DNA from 2 places in the Weizmannia sp. FSL K6-0777 genome. Region 1 is predicted to be linked to the other one. Evidence: riboswitches for the same ligand, from Rfam matches in the RefSeq annotation. Region 1 holds a riboswitch; the other holds the start of a gene.
What was found. Region 1 has a riboswitch for S-adenosylmethionine ahead of NST70_RS04005 (O-acetylhomoserine aminocarboxypropyltransferase/cysteine synthase family protein). Riboswitches for the same ligand answer to the same signal wherever they lie in the genome.
Positions count from the first base shown of each region.

Region 2: linked by a shared signal. The riboswitch ahead of NST70_RS14925 (YezD family protein) and the one ahead of NST70_RS04005 (O-acetylhomoserine aminocarboxypropyltransferase/cysteine synthase family protein) in region 1 are both predicted to bind S-adenosylmethionine.

Region 1 is NZ_CP151971.1:892,886-897,947, forward strand. Features, by position in the region: gene cls (cardiolipin synthase) at 114-1,559, shown strand; SAM riboswitch class I at 1,659-1,766, shown strand; gene NST70_RS04005 (O-acetylhomoserine aminocarboxypropyltransferase/cysteine synthase family protein) at 1,870-3,168, shown strand; gene NST70_RS04010 (homoserine dehydrogenase) at 3,427-4,410, shown strand; gene NST70_RS04015 (S41 family peptidase) at 4,812-5,062, shown strand, end outside.
Region 2 is NZ_CP151971.1:3,110,102-3,115,163, reverse strand. Features, by position in the region: gene ssuC (aliphatic sulfonate ABC transporter permease SsuC) at 1-214, shown strand, start outside; gene NST70_RS14935 (ATP-binding cassette domain-containing protein) at 229-984, shown strand; gene ssuE (NADPH-dependent FMN reductase) at 1,005-1,544, shown strand; gene NST70_RS14925 (YezD family protein) at 1,633-1,812, opposite strand; SAM riboswitch class I at 1,929-2,035, opposite strand; gene NST70_RS14920 (bifunctional GNAT family N-acetyltransferase/carbon-nitrogen hydrolase family protein) at 2,177-3,721, shown strand; gene NST70_RS14915 (AEC family transporter) at 3,847-4,761, opposite strand.

The sequences.
Region 1 (5,062 bases):
TTTGCTGCGCAAACATATCCTATATCAATTCCAAAACACTTCACCGTGTTCCCGGATACCGGCCGGGAACAAACCTCAAGCAGGAACAAAGGGTGTACGAAAAGGAGAACGCAATGATTATAACGGTACTACTGGTTATCTTGTTTCTTTTGAATTTTATTCTGGCGGGAACCGTTATTTTCCTGGAACGGCGAGATGTCGGCGCAACTTGGGCATGGCTTTTGGTGCTATTATTCCTGCCGATTGCCGGCTTTATCCTGTATTTGGTATTCGGGCAAAATTTAAGCCGCCGGAAAATTTTTGACTGGAAGGTACAGGAGAAGATCGGCATTAAGGAAATTTCCCAGCAGCAAATTGAACTGCTGCGCGAAAACCGGTTCCCGTTTCATGATGAGCGGACAATCCAGTACAAGGATCTCGTTTATATGCTGCTGATGAATGACGGGGCGATTCTTTCCCAGGACAATCACGTCGATATCTTTACAGATGGCAGGAAAAAATTCGAGGCTTTATTTGAAGACATCCGGAATGCAAAAGACAGTATTCATCTTGTATATTATATTTTCCGGAATGACCGCCTCGGCCAGGAATTGATTGAACTGCTGTCGCAAAAAGCAAAAGAAGGTGTAAAGGTGCGGCTGCTTTATGATGATATGGGGTCGCGAATGCTGTTCCGCCGCAAATTTTTCCGGCCGCTTGTTGTTGCTGGTGGGGAAGTGGCGTCCTTTTTTCCTGCCCGGATCCCGCTCGTCAATTTGCGCGTCAATTTCAGGAATCACCGGAAATTGGCGATTATTGATGGGCAGATCGGATATATCGGCGGTTTTAACGTTGGGGATGAGTATCTTGGTCTGAATAAGAAATTCGGTTACTGGCGGGATACGCATCTACGGATTGTAGGGAGTGCTGTTTATGCCATGCAGACTCGCTTTATTTTGGACTGGAATCAGGCGTCACCGCACGATGTAAGAGATGAAGAACGTTATTTCCCGGTCATCCCATCGCAGGGTGAAACCGATATCCAAATCGTCTCAAGCGGCCCCGATTCTGAATGGGAGCAGATTAAAAACAGCTATATTAAAATGATCAATTCCGCCAAAAAATATATTTATTTACAAACACCATATTTTATTCCGGATGACAGCCTCCTGAATGCGCTGACGCTTGCCGCCTTATCCGGAGTGGATGTTCGGATTATGATTCCAAATAAACCGGATCATATGTTTGTCTACTGGGCGACGCTTTCCAACATCGGCCAGCTGTTAAAAACGGGCGTCAAAGTGTACATTTATCAAAAAGGGTTCATCCATGCGAAAATGATTGTCGTAGACGGGAAAATTGCTTCCGTTGGGACGGCCAATATCGATGTGCGCAGTTTCCGTCTCAATTTTGAAGTGAACGCCTTGCTGTACGACCGTGAGCTTTCCGGCACACTTGCCGGCGTTTTCCGGGACGATATGGCCGAATCAACCGAATTAACGCTCCATGATTACCAGAACCGGCCGCTTTATGTGCGGTTTAAAGAGTCCATTTCCCGGCTATTGTCGCCAATATTGTAGAAGAAAAAGAAAATTTTTTCAAAAAAAGGTTGACGGTTTGCCATTGGTCTTCTATAATCTTAAACAATAAGTCATTCAAAATTGAATTATGAAAAGAAACTCTTATCGAGAGCGGCGGAGGGACTAGGCCCTGCGAAGCCCGGCAACCTTCAGGCATTTGCCTGAAAAGGTGCTAATTCCTACAGACATGCGTCTGAAAGATAAGGGAGGAACTTACATACATTGTAACCCTCTTCCCTTACGAAGAGGGTTTTTTCACTTCCTCTTCCATCTTTCACGGAAAAATTTTAAAAAATCAGGAGGCTTTAAAATGACACAACCATCATTACAACCGGAAACTTTATTGCTGCACGGCGGCCAGGAACCGGACCCGGCGACAGGATCGCGCGCCGTACCGGTATACCGGACGACTTCTTACGTTTTTCCGGATACAGAACATGCAGAGGGCGTCTTCAATTTATCAAAAGAAGGTTTCATTTATTCCCGTCTCGGCAATCCGACTGTGGATGTTTTTGAAAAACGTGTTGCTGCACTGGAAGGCGGAACAGCGGCTGTCGGTTTATCATCCGGCGCATCGGCCATTGCCTTTTCCATTTTGAACATCGTGCGTGCGGGTGATGACATCGTATCTGCCAGCAATCTTTACGGCGGCACCTATAATTTGTTTGCTGTGACATTGCCGAAATATGGCATTAACGTCAAGTTTGTGGATGGGTCCGACCCTGAAGCGTTCCGCCAGGCGATCACCCCGAAAACAAAAGCATTGTACGCGGAAATTATCGGCAACCCAAGCCTGCAGGTGCTCGACGTGGAAAAAGTGGCGGAAGTGGCCCATGAAAACGGTATTCCTTTGATTGTCGACAACACGTTTGCTTCTCCGTATGGCGCGAATCCGATCAAATGGGGCGCGGACGTGGTTGTCCATTCGGCGACAAAATGGATCGGCGGGCACGGAACGGCGATCGGCGGTGTTGCCGTTGACGGCGGGCGTTTTGACTGGAACACAGACAAATTTCCGGACTTTAGTGAACCGGATCCGAGCTACCACGGCTTGCGCTACGGCGTCGACACGGCACAGGCTGCGTTCGCCACAAAACTTCGTGTTCAGCTTTTGCGCGACTTCGGGCCGACTTTAAGTCCGGACAACGCCTTTTTATTCCTGCAAGGGCTTGAAACGCTGCATCTGCGTGTGGAAAGGCATAACGAAAATGCATTGAAAGTCGCGGAATTTCTGAAAAACCATCCAGATGTTGCATGGGTCAATTATCCGGGACTTGAAGACCATCCGTCCCATGAGCTGGCGCAAAAATATTTGAACGGCGGCTACGGCTCCATTGTCAACTTTGGTGTCAAAGGCGGCCGGGAAACAGGAAGGCGCGTGATCGACAATATTAAGCTGTGGTCGCATGTAGCGAATGTCGGCGACGCGAAATCGCTGATCATCCACCCAGCAACGACTACGCATTCGCAGCTGAGCGATGAAGAACTGGAAAAATCAGGGGTTACAGGCGATTTAATCCGCCTGTCTGTCGGGCTCGAAGCCGTTGAAGATTTGACAGCTGACCTGGATCAGGCCATTACAAAAGCAACAGCCGTTACAGCCCGGTAAAAGCGGGGAGCAGGCCCGGCAGATTCGTGCGAAGGTCGCCATGGCGAATGCCAACAGGCGATCCGGAAAACTTATACGAAACCGTTCTGGGCTGATCCCATTGAACAATGTTGCGGCCCGGACGGTCTGCATACCTGATCCAGATCGGGAGCTTATGGATACCGGCTGCACCGAATACTGTCGGACCGCTTGACCGTTTTAAATGAACAAAACGCTTCAGAGGCGAAAGACGCTATATATAGGGAGGTTTTTGGATAAATGAGGGTGATTAAAGCAGCGCTGCTCGGCTTTGGAACGGTCGGCCAGGGCGTGTACGAAGCGGTCCGGACCCACCGCGAGCAGCTGAAAGAAAAGCTGCATGCCGAGGTAGAGATTGCAGCGGTTCTGATCAAAAACCCCCGAAAAAAGCGGAACATTGACAGTTCTGTGCTCGTCACGACGGACTTCCGGGAAATTCTCGCTATTCCCGATCTTGAAGTCGTGTTTGAAGCGATTGTCGGGGAAGAACCAGGCTTTTCCTACTGTTTACAAGCGATTGAAAAAGGCTGCCACGTCATTACTGCCAATAAAGTCATGTTTGCACGATATGGGAATGTGCTGCTTGAAAAAGCGAAAGAAAAAGGCGTGTTTGTCGGTTACGAAGCGACAACCGCAGGCGGCATCCCTGTGATTCGGACGATTTCCCAGCAGCTTCAGGTCAATGACATCCAGCGTGTACAGGCGATTTTAAACGGCACATCCAATTTTGTTTTATCGGAAATGCGTGAAAAACATCTTCCATTTGAAGAAGCGTTGGAAATCGCCAGGCAGCACGGCTATGCAGAAGCTGACCCGGGCAATGATGTAAAAGGGCAGGACGCCTTTTGTAAGTTGATGATCCTGAGCCGGCTCGTATTCGGAACCCAGCCGAACTGGGAGAAAGTAGAAGTTGAAGGGATAGGCGGCCTCTCGCTTGCGGATATTGAAAGAGCGGATCGGAAGGGACTCCGTTATAAGCATATTGCGGACATATACCGTGATGGCAGGACGCTGAAAGCATCCGTTAAGCCTGTCCTCGTCCCTCCCGAACACGCCCTTTATGCGGTGGAAGGCGTCAACAATGCCGTCACGATTTACGGCAGCCTGATCGGAAAAATTACCCTTACAGGTCCGGGTGCCGGGAAATTTCCGACGGCAAGCGCCATGATTGAAGACTTTGCGGCGGGTTACCGGCCCGTTTTGCAATTGGACGCCGTTTCGTGATCCGGTTTTTCCGGATAAGGAAACGTATATTTTTTGCGATGCTAAGATACCATTTTAGCGAGGGGGGAGAACCCCTCAACCTCTTTACGGCTTCTTCCGTTTTCGCTTTCCCGGCTTAGCGGAAGAGGCTTCTTTTTTTACCTGTTGTGAATCCAGTGGTTGGTGGCTCCATCCGCAGTTCATGCCGTTTCGTGAACCGCATGAACATGGCGGGATCGCGTATCCCCTAAAGAAACCGGAGCCCTTTTTAGCTTCACGGTAGCCCGTATTGCACCTTGTGCGGGACTTTCGCCGTCTTTTTCCGCTTCCCGGCATATGCCCCCCGGCTTGTACATATATTGAATTATCGAGATGAAGAACCCCGCTTTTGGCGGCGCTTCTTGTACAAGGAGGGCATCACCATGAAACGAAAATGGCTGGCGCTTGCGATTTCGGGATCGCTGCTTGCCGGTGCAGGCGGCGGCTATACGGCAGGCCAATGGTTTTCACAAAAGGACAAGGCAGCCCCCACCCGCCAGGAAACAACCGGTGGGACAAGCAATATGCCGGATCTCACAAAAATTGCCCAGGCATACCAATTAATTAAAAGTTCCTATGTCCGGAAAGTTGACGAAAAAACACTCGTGGAAGGCGCAATCAAAGGCATGGTCAG
Region 2 (5,062 bases), 1.4 Mb from region 1:
GCTCGGGGTCACATGGATAACCTTGATTGTGGCCGAAACGATTGCATCCAACTCCGGCATTGGCTATATGGCCATGAACGCCCGCGAGTTCATGCAGCTTGATGTTGTCGTTTTGAGTATTGTCTTATATGCCCTTCTTGGAAAACTGTCCGACTGGCTGGCAAAAATCGCAGAACAACGATTGTTAAAGTGGCACCCGTCATATCAAAAATAAAGGAGGAGGAAACGATGCCGAAAGAAAAGGCGTTTGCTGTAGAGATTGAGGGGCTGGAGAAATCATTCGGCAGCCATCGCATCCTGCGCCATCTTCATTTAAAAATAAGAAAAGGGGAATTTGTTGCGATTGTTGGGAGGAGCGGATGCGGCAAAAGTACGCTTCTCAGGCTGCTTTCAGGACTTGAAGCGGCAAGCGGCGGAAAAATCCTTATAAACGGGGCGCCTTTATCCGGCAGAAACGGATCGGCAAAAATGATGTTTCAGGACGGCCGCCTGCTCCCATGGAAAACCGTGCTTCAAAATGTCGGGCTTGGCCTTGCGGGCGACTGGAAGAACAAGGCACTTGAAATGCTTGGAAAAGTCGGGCTGGAAGGGCGTGCAAATGATTGGCCTTCGTCTTTATCCGGCGGCCAGAAACAAAGGGTGGCACTGGCGAGGGCATTAATCCATGAGCCGGACATCCTTCTCCTCGATGAACCGCTTGGGGCGCTCGATGCATTAACCCGGATTGAAATGCATGCGCTGATCCAGTCGCTTTGGCTTGAAAAACATTTTACGGCCATATTGGTGACACATGACGTGGAAGAAGCAGTCGCCCTTGCCGATCGGGTAGTGTTAATCGAAGAAGGGGAAATTGGGATGGACTGCCCGGTAAAACTCCCTTATCCGCGGAAAAGGGACCACGCCCTCTTTGCAGCAACGGCCAATCATATTTTAAACCGCATTTTAGGGAGCGGCCACCCGGTTTTGCATGCAATGAAAAATTAAGGAAGAAATGGGGGATTCATATGGCGGAAAAAATAGTACTGCTGAACGGGAGCCCTTCTGCGTATACGAGATTAAATGGGATCCGTGATTATATCAGGGCCGGGTTAAGGGGGCACGGGTACGAACCGGAGCTCATCAATATCCGGGAACTTCCGGCCGGCGATTTAATGCATGCCCGGCAAAGCCCGCCCATCACCGGGGCATTAAGAAAAGTGGAAGAAGGCGATACGATAATCATTTTGACACCGGTCTATAAAGCGTCTTATTCCGGACTGCTCAAGACGTTTCTGGATCTTTTGCCGCAAAATGGCTTATCCGGCAAACAGGTGCTGCCGCTCGCCATGGGCGGCACATTCGGCCACTTGCTCGCGCTCGATTACGCCCTGAAACCGGTCTTGGCTTCGCTCGGGACAACTTGCATTGAAAAAGGGGTGTTCATTCTCGACCAACAAGTGAAAAAAAAGGATGGGTTTTATGAACTCGACCGGCAAGCGGCTGGCCGCCTGAATGCTGCTTTAAAAACAGCATTTCCGCAAATTTCCATACCGCTGTACTCTTAAACAAATCCGGCATTTGGACGATATCCAAATGCCGGCATTCGTGTAGCACGAACAACGGGAAAAGAGATAACCGGAATGCCGGCGCCCGTCATCCCATCTTTTGTTTGGGAAGTGCCGCTTTTTTCTTTTCCAGTGCAAACCGGACTTTCTCGGTTGTTTCGATCTGTGTGATGTTTCCTTCATGGATCGAAATGACCACTGTTCCAAACTCCAGTTTTTGCAATGATTCCATAATGCGGGCTACTTTCGTTTCATCAATATGAGCCATTTTTCATACCCCCCAAAATAAATTTCGTGTGTGCGTGGTGGTCCGGCCGGCCATGCGGATGATCCAAAAAAGAAAGGCCCCCTTCAAGAAAAGTTAAGAAGAGGGCGAGGCTCCTTAACTTATCTTCCAAGCTTGGCGCTTGCTGGAATTAGCACAGTATTCCCAAAAAGAATCTGTTGCTGAGGTTTCCTCGGGCCAGTCCCTCCCCCTCTCTTGATAAGCTGTATAGAAATAATTTGTTAAAACTATGATAAATAATATTATTCCGATTTGTCAACTTATATTTTCGGCATTTCAGCTGCTTTTCGGGCAAAACCGATTCGGATAGGGTATGATAATAGAAAAAGTGTGTTAAGGGTGTGAGATTGTGCCAGAGACAGATGTATCCAAGTTTGAGAAGAAAATCGAGGTGCGGAACATCCGCTTTGAAGACATTGATGATATTATGGCATTGTCGAAAAAATGTTTTCCGGGGATGGAGCCGTGGAAACACGAGCAGCTGGAAAGCCATATCCGGATTTTTCCGGAAGGGCAGTTTTGCGTGGAATACGAAGGGAAAATCGTCGGTTCCTGCTCCAGCTTAATTGTCAATTTCGATGAATACGAAGACCAGCATACATGGGATACGATCACTGCGAACGGCTACATTACCAACCATAATCCGCACGGGCTCAACCTGTACGGCATTGAAGTGATGATCGACCCGGAATACCGGCGCATGAAGTTCGGGCACCGTTTGTATGAGGCACGGAAAGAGCTTTGCCGGAAAATGAACCTTCAAAGCATCATCATTGGCGGCCGGATTCCGAATTACAGCAAATATAAAGACAAAATGACCCCGCGCGAATACGTGGAAGAAGTCGAGATGCACAATATTTATGACCCGGTTCTGTCCTTCCAGCTGCTTGAAGGGTTCCAGATTATGCGGATCAACAGGCAGTATTTGCCGGATGATACAGCATCCGCTTCATTTGCAACGCTTATGGAATGGCATAACGTCGATTATTTGCCGAAGTCCCGCCGTGTCTATCATGCTTCGTTCCCGGTCAGGATTACAGCGATCCAATATATGATGAAAAAAATTGATTCCTTCGATGATTTTGTCAGACAGGTAGAATATTATGTCGATGTGGCCGCGGATTTCGGTTCTGATTTCGCCGTTTTTCCGGAAATTTTCACCACACAGTTGATGTCCTACCTGGAAGAAAAACGCCCTGACCAGGCAGTGCGCCGGCTTTCCGGGTACACAGACCAATATATTGAACTGTTTACAGAGCTTGCCGTACGCTACAATGTCAACATTATCGGCGGGTCCCATTTTGTGGAAGAAGACGGGGGCATTTACAATGTCGCTTTTTTGTTCCGGCGCGATGGGACGATTGAGAGGCAGACCAAACTCCATATTACGCCAAATGAGCGGAAATGGTGGGGGATCGCGGAAGGAAACGAACTCAATGTATTTGATACGGATTGCGGGAAAATTGCGATTCTGATTTGCTATGATATCGAGTTTCCGGAGCTGGCCCGTGTCGCTGTCGACCACGGTGCGAACATTATTTTTGTCCCGTTTTGCACGGACGACCGCCAGGCCTATTTGCGCGTCCGCTACTGTGCACAGGCGCGGGCCATTGAAAACCAGGTGTACACCTGTATTGCGGGAACAGTCGGCAACCTGACCCACGTGGAAAACATGGATATCCAGTATGCCCAGTCCGGGATCTTTTCTCCCTCCGATTTCGGTTTTGCCCGCGATGGCATTGTCGGGGAATGCGATCCCAATGTCGATACCGTCGTTGTCGGCGATGTCGATCTTGAGAAGCTGCGCCGCAACCGCAACAGCGGCTCCGTCCGGCAACTGGCCGACCGGAGAAGGGATTTGTATCAGATTAAGATCAACACCAAGGCCTGAGCATGACGGACTGGACGCAAGACCGGCCGGGCAGCCGCCAAGTGCCTGAACGGCTGCTCGGAAAAACCGGATACCGCATCAAAAAACCGCTTAGAGGATGGAAGCTCTAAGCGGTTTTTCATGATTCAGGCGATCTTCAGCACGACCATCAGGCTGGTCATCAACACAATGCTGATCAAAATGGACAACGAGTTAAACGTGCTGGACATGGCGACATTGCCGCCGCATTTCTGGGTAAATGCCGTGCAGACGGCGGAAATCGGCGCAAACGCGATAATCACGAGCACGAGCCGAACTTCAAGCGGCAGCGGCAGCAGGAAATAAAAGAATGCTGCAAACAGGATGGCCATTCCGTAACGGATGATAACGGCTTTTAAGATGCCCGCAACCTGGCTTTTTTCAAGCCGGAGTTCAAAACCGATCCCGATCATCAGCATGGCCAGAAAGCCGTTTGCCTGTCCGACGATTCCGGTAAATGTGGTCACGCCTGCCGGCAATGTAATATGCAAAAGCGACAGCGCAAGCATGATCAGATAGGTATCCATCGGGATGGATGAAAACATTTTTTTTAGGTAAGATGCCGCATTTGTTCTTTCGTTGTTGGCAACGGCGGAAGCAATCGAATATGTGCCGCCCGTGCATAAAACCGAATTGCCGGCATCGAACAGGCAGGTTGCCACTACACCAACGGGCCCCAGGAAATTTTGTACATAGGGGAGCGTAAAACAGCCAATATTATAACCAGAATAATTGATCATGTTAAAGGCTTTTTCCATATGGGTACGGCGCCAGGAAACGATATAGCCGGTTGCAATCATCACTAGATTGCAAAAGACGCCGATTGCAACAAGCATCAGCAGCGAAGTTTCAAGGGAGAGTTTTTCAAAATTTGTAATCACGGCGCATGGCAATGTAATGTTTAAAACCATGCGGGAAACCAGCTGAAAATCATCCGGCTTAAAAAATCCAATCCGCTTCAAAATGTAACCGAGCACAATGATCAAAATAAACGAAGCGGCTTTCGTCAACACAACACCCACATTTTTCCCAGCTTTCTTTTTGATCTAATTTCATTAAAAAACAATGAGAAAGAAACGGCAAGGAAAATTTTTGGCAACTCTGTCCTGGTTATTCAGATAACAGGTTAGTTCTTTTTTATCACAGTTCAAAATAAGGCATAAAAAATGATTTGATCCTATTTGAAAATGAAGTCAGCCACCTGGTAAATCTTTTCCATGAAAACGGCATTCCTTTTTCATTCGGAAAAATTTTTGCTGCGTCTGTTTTTGCTTTTGTCCAAATATATTAATAGAGGGATCGGCGTGCGATGCTGTTTTTCCG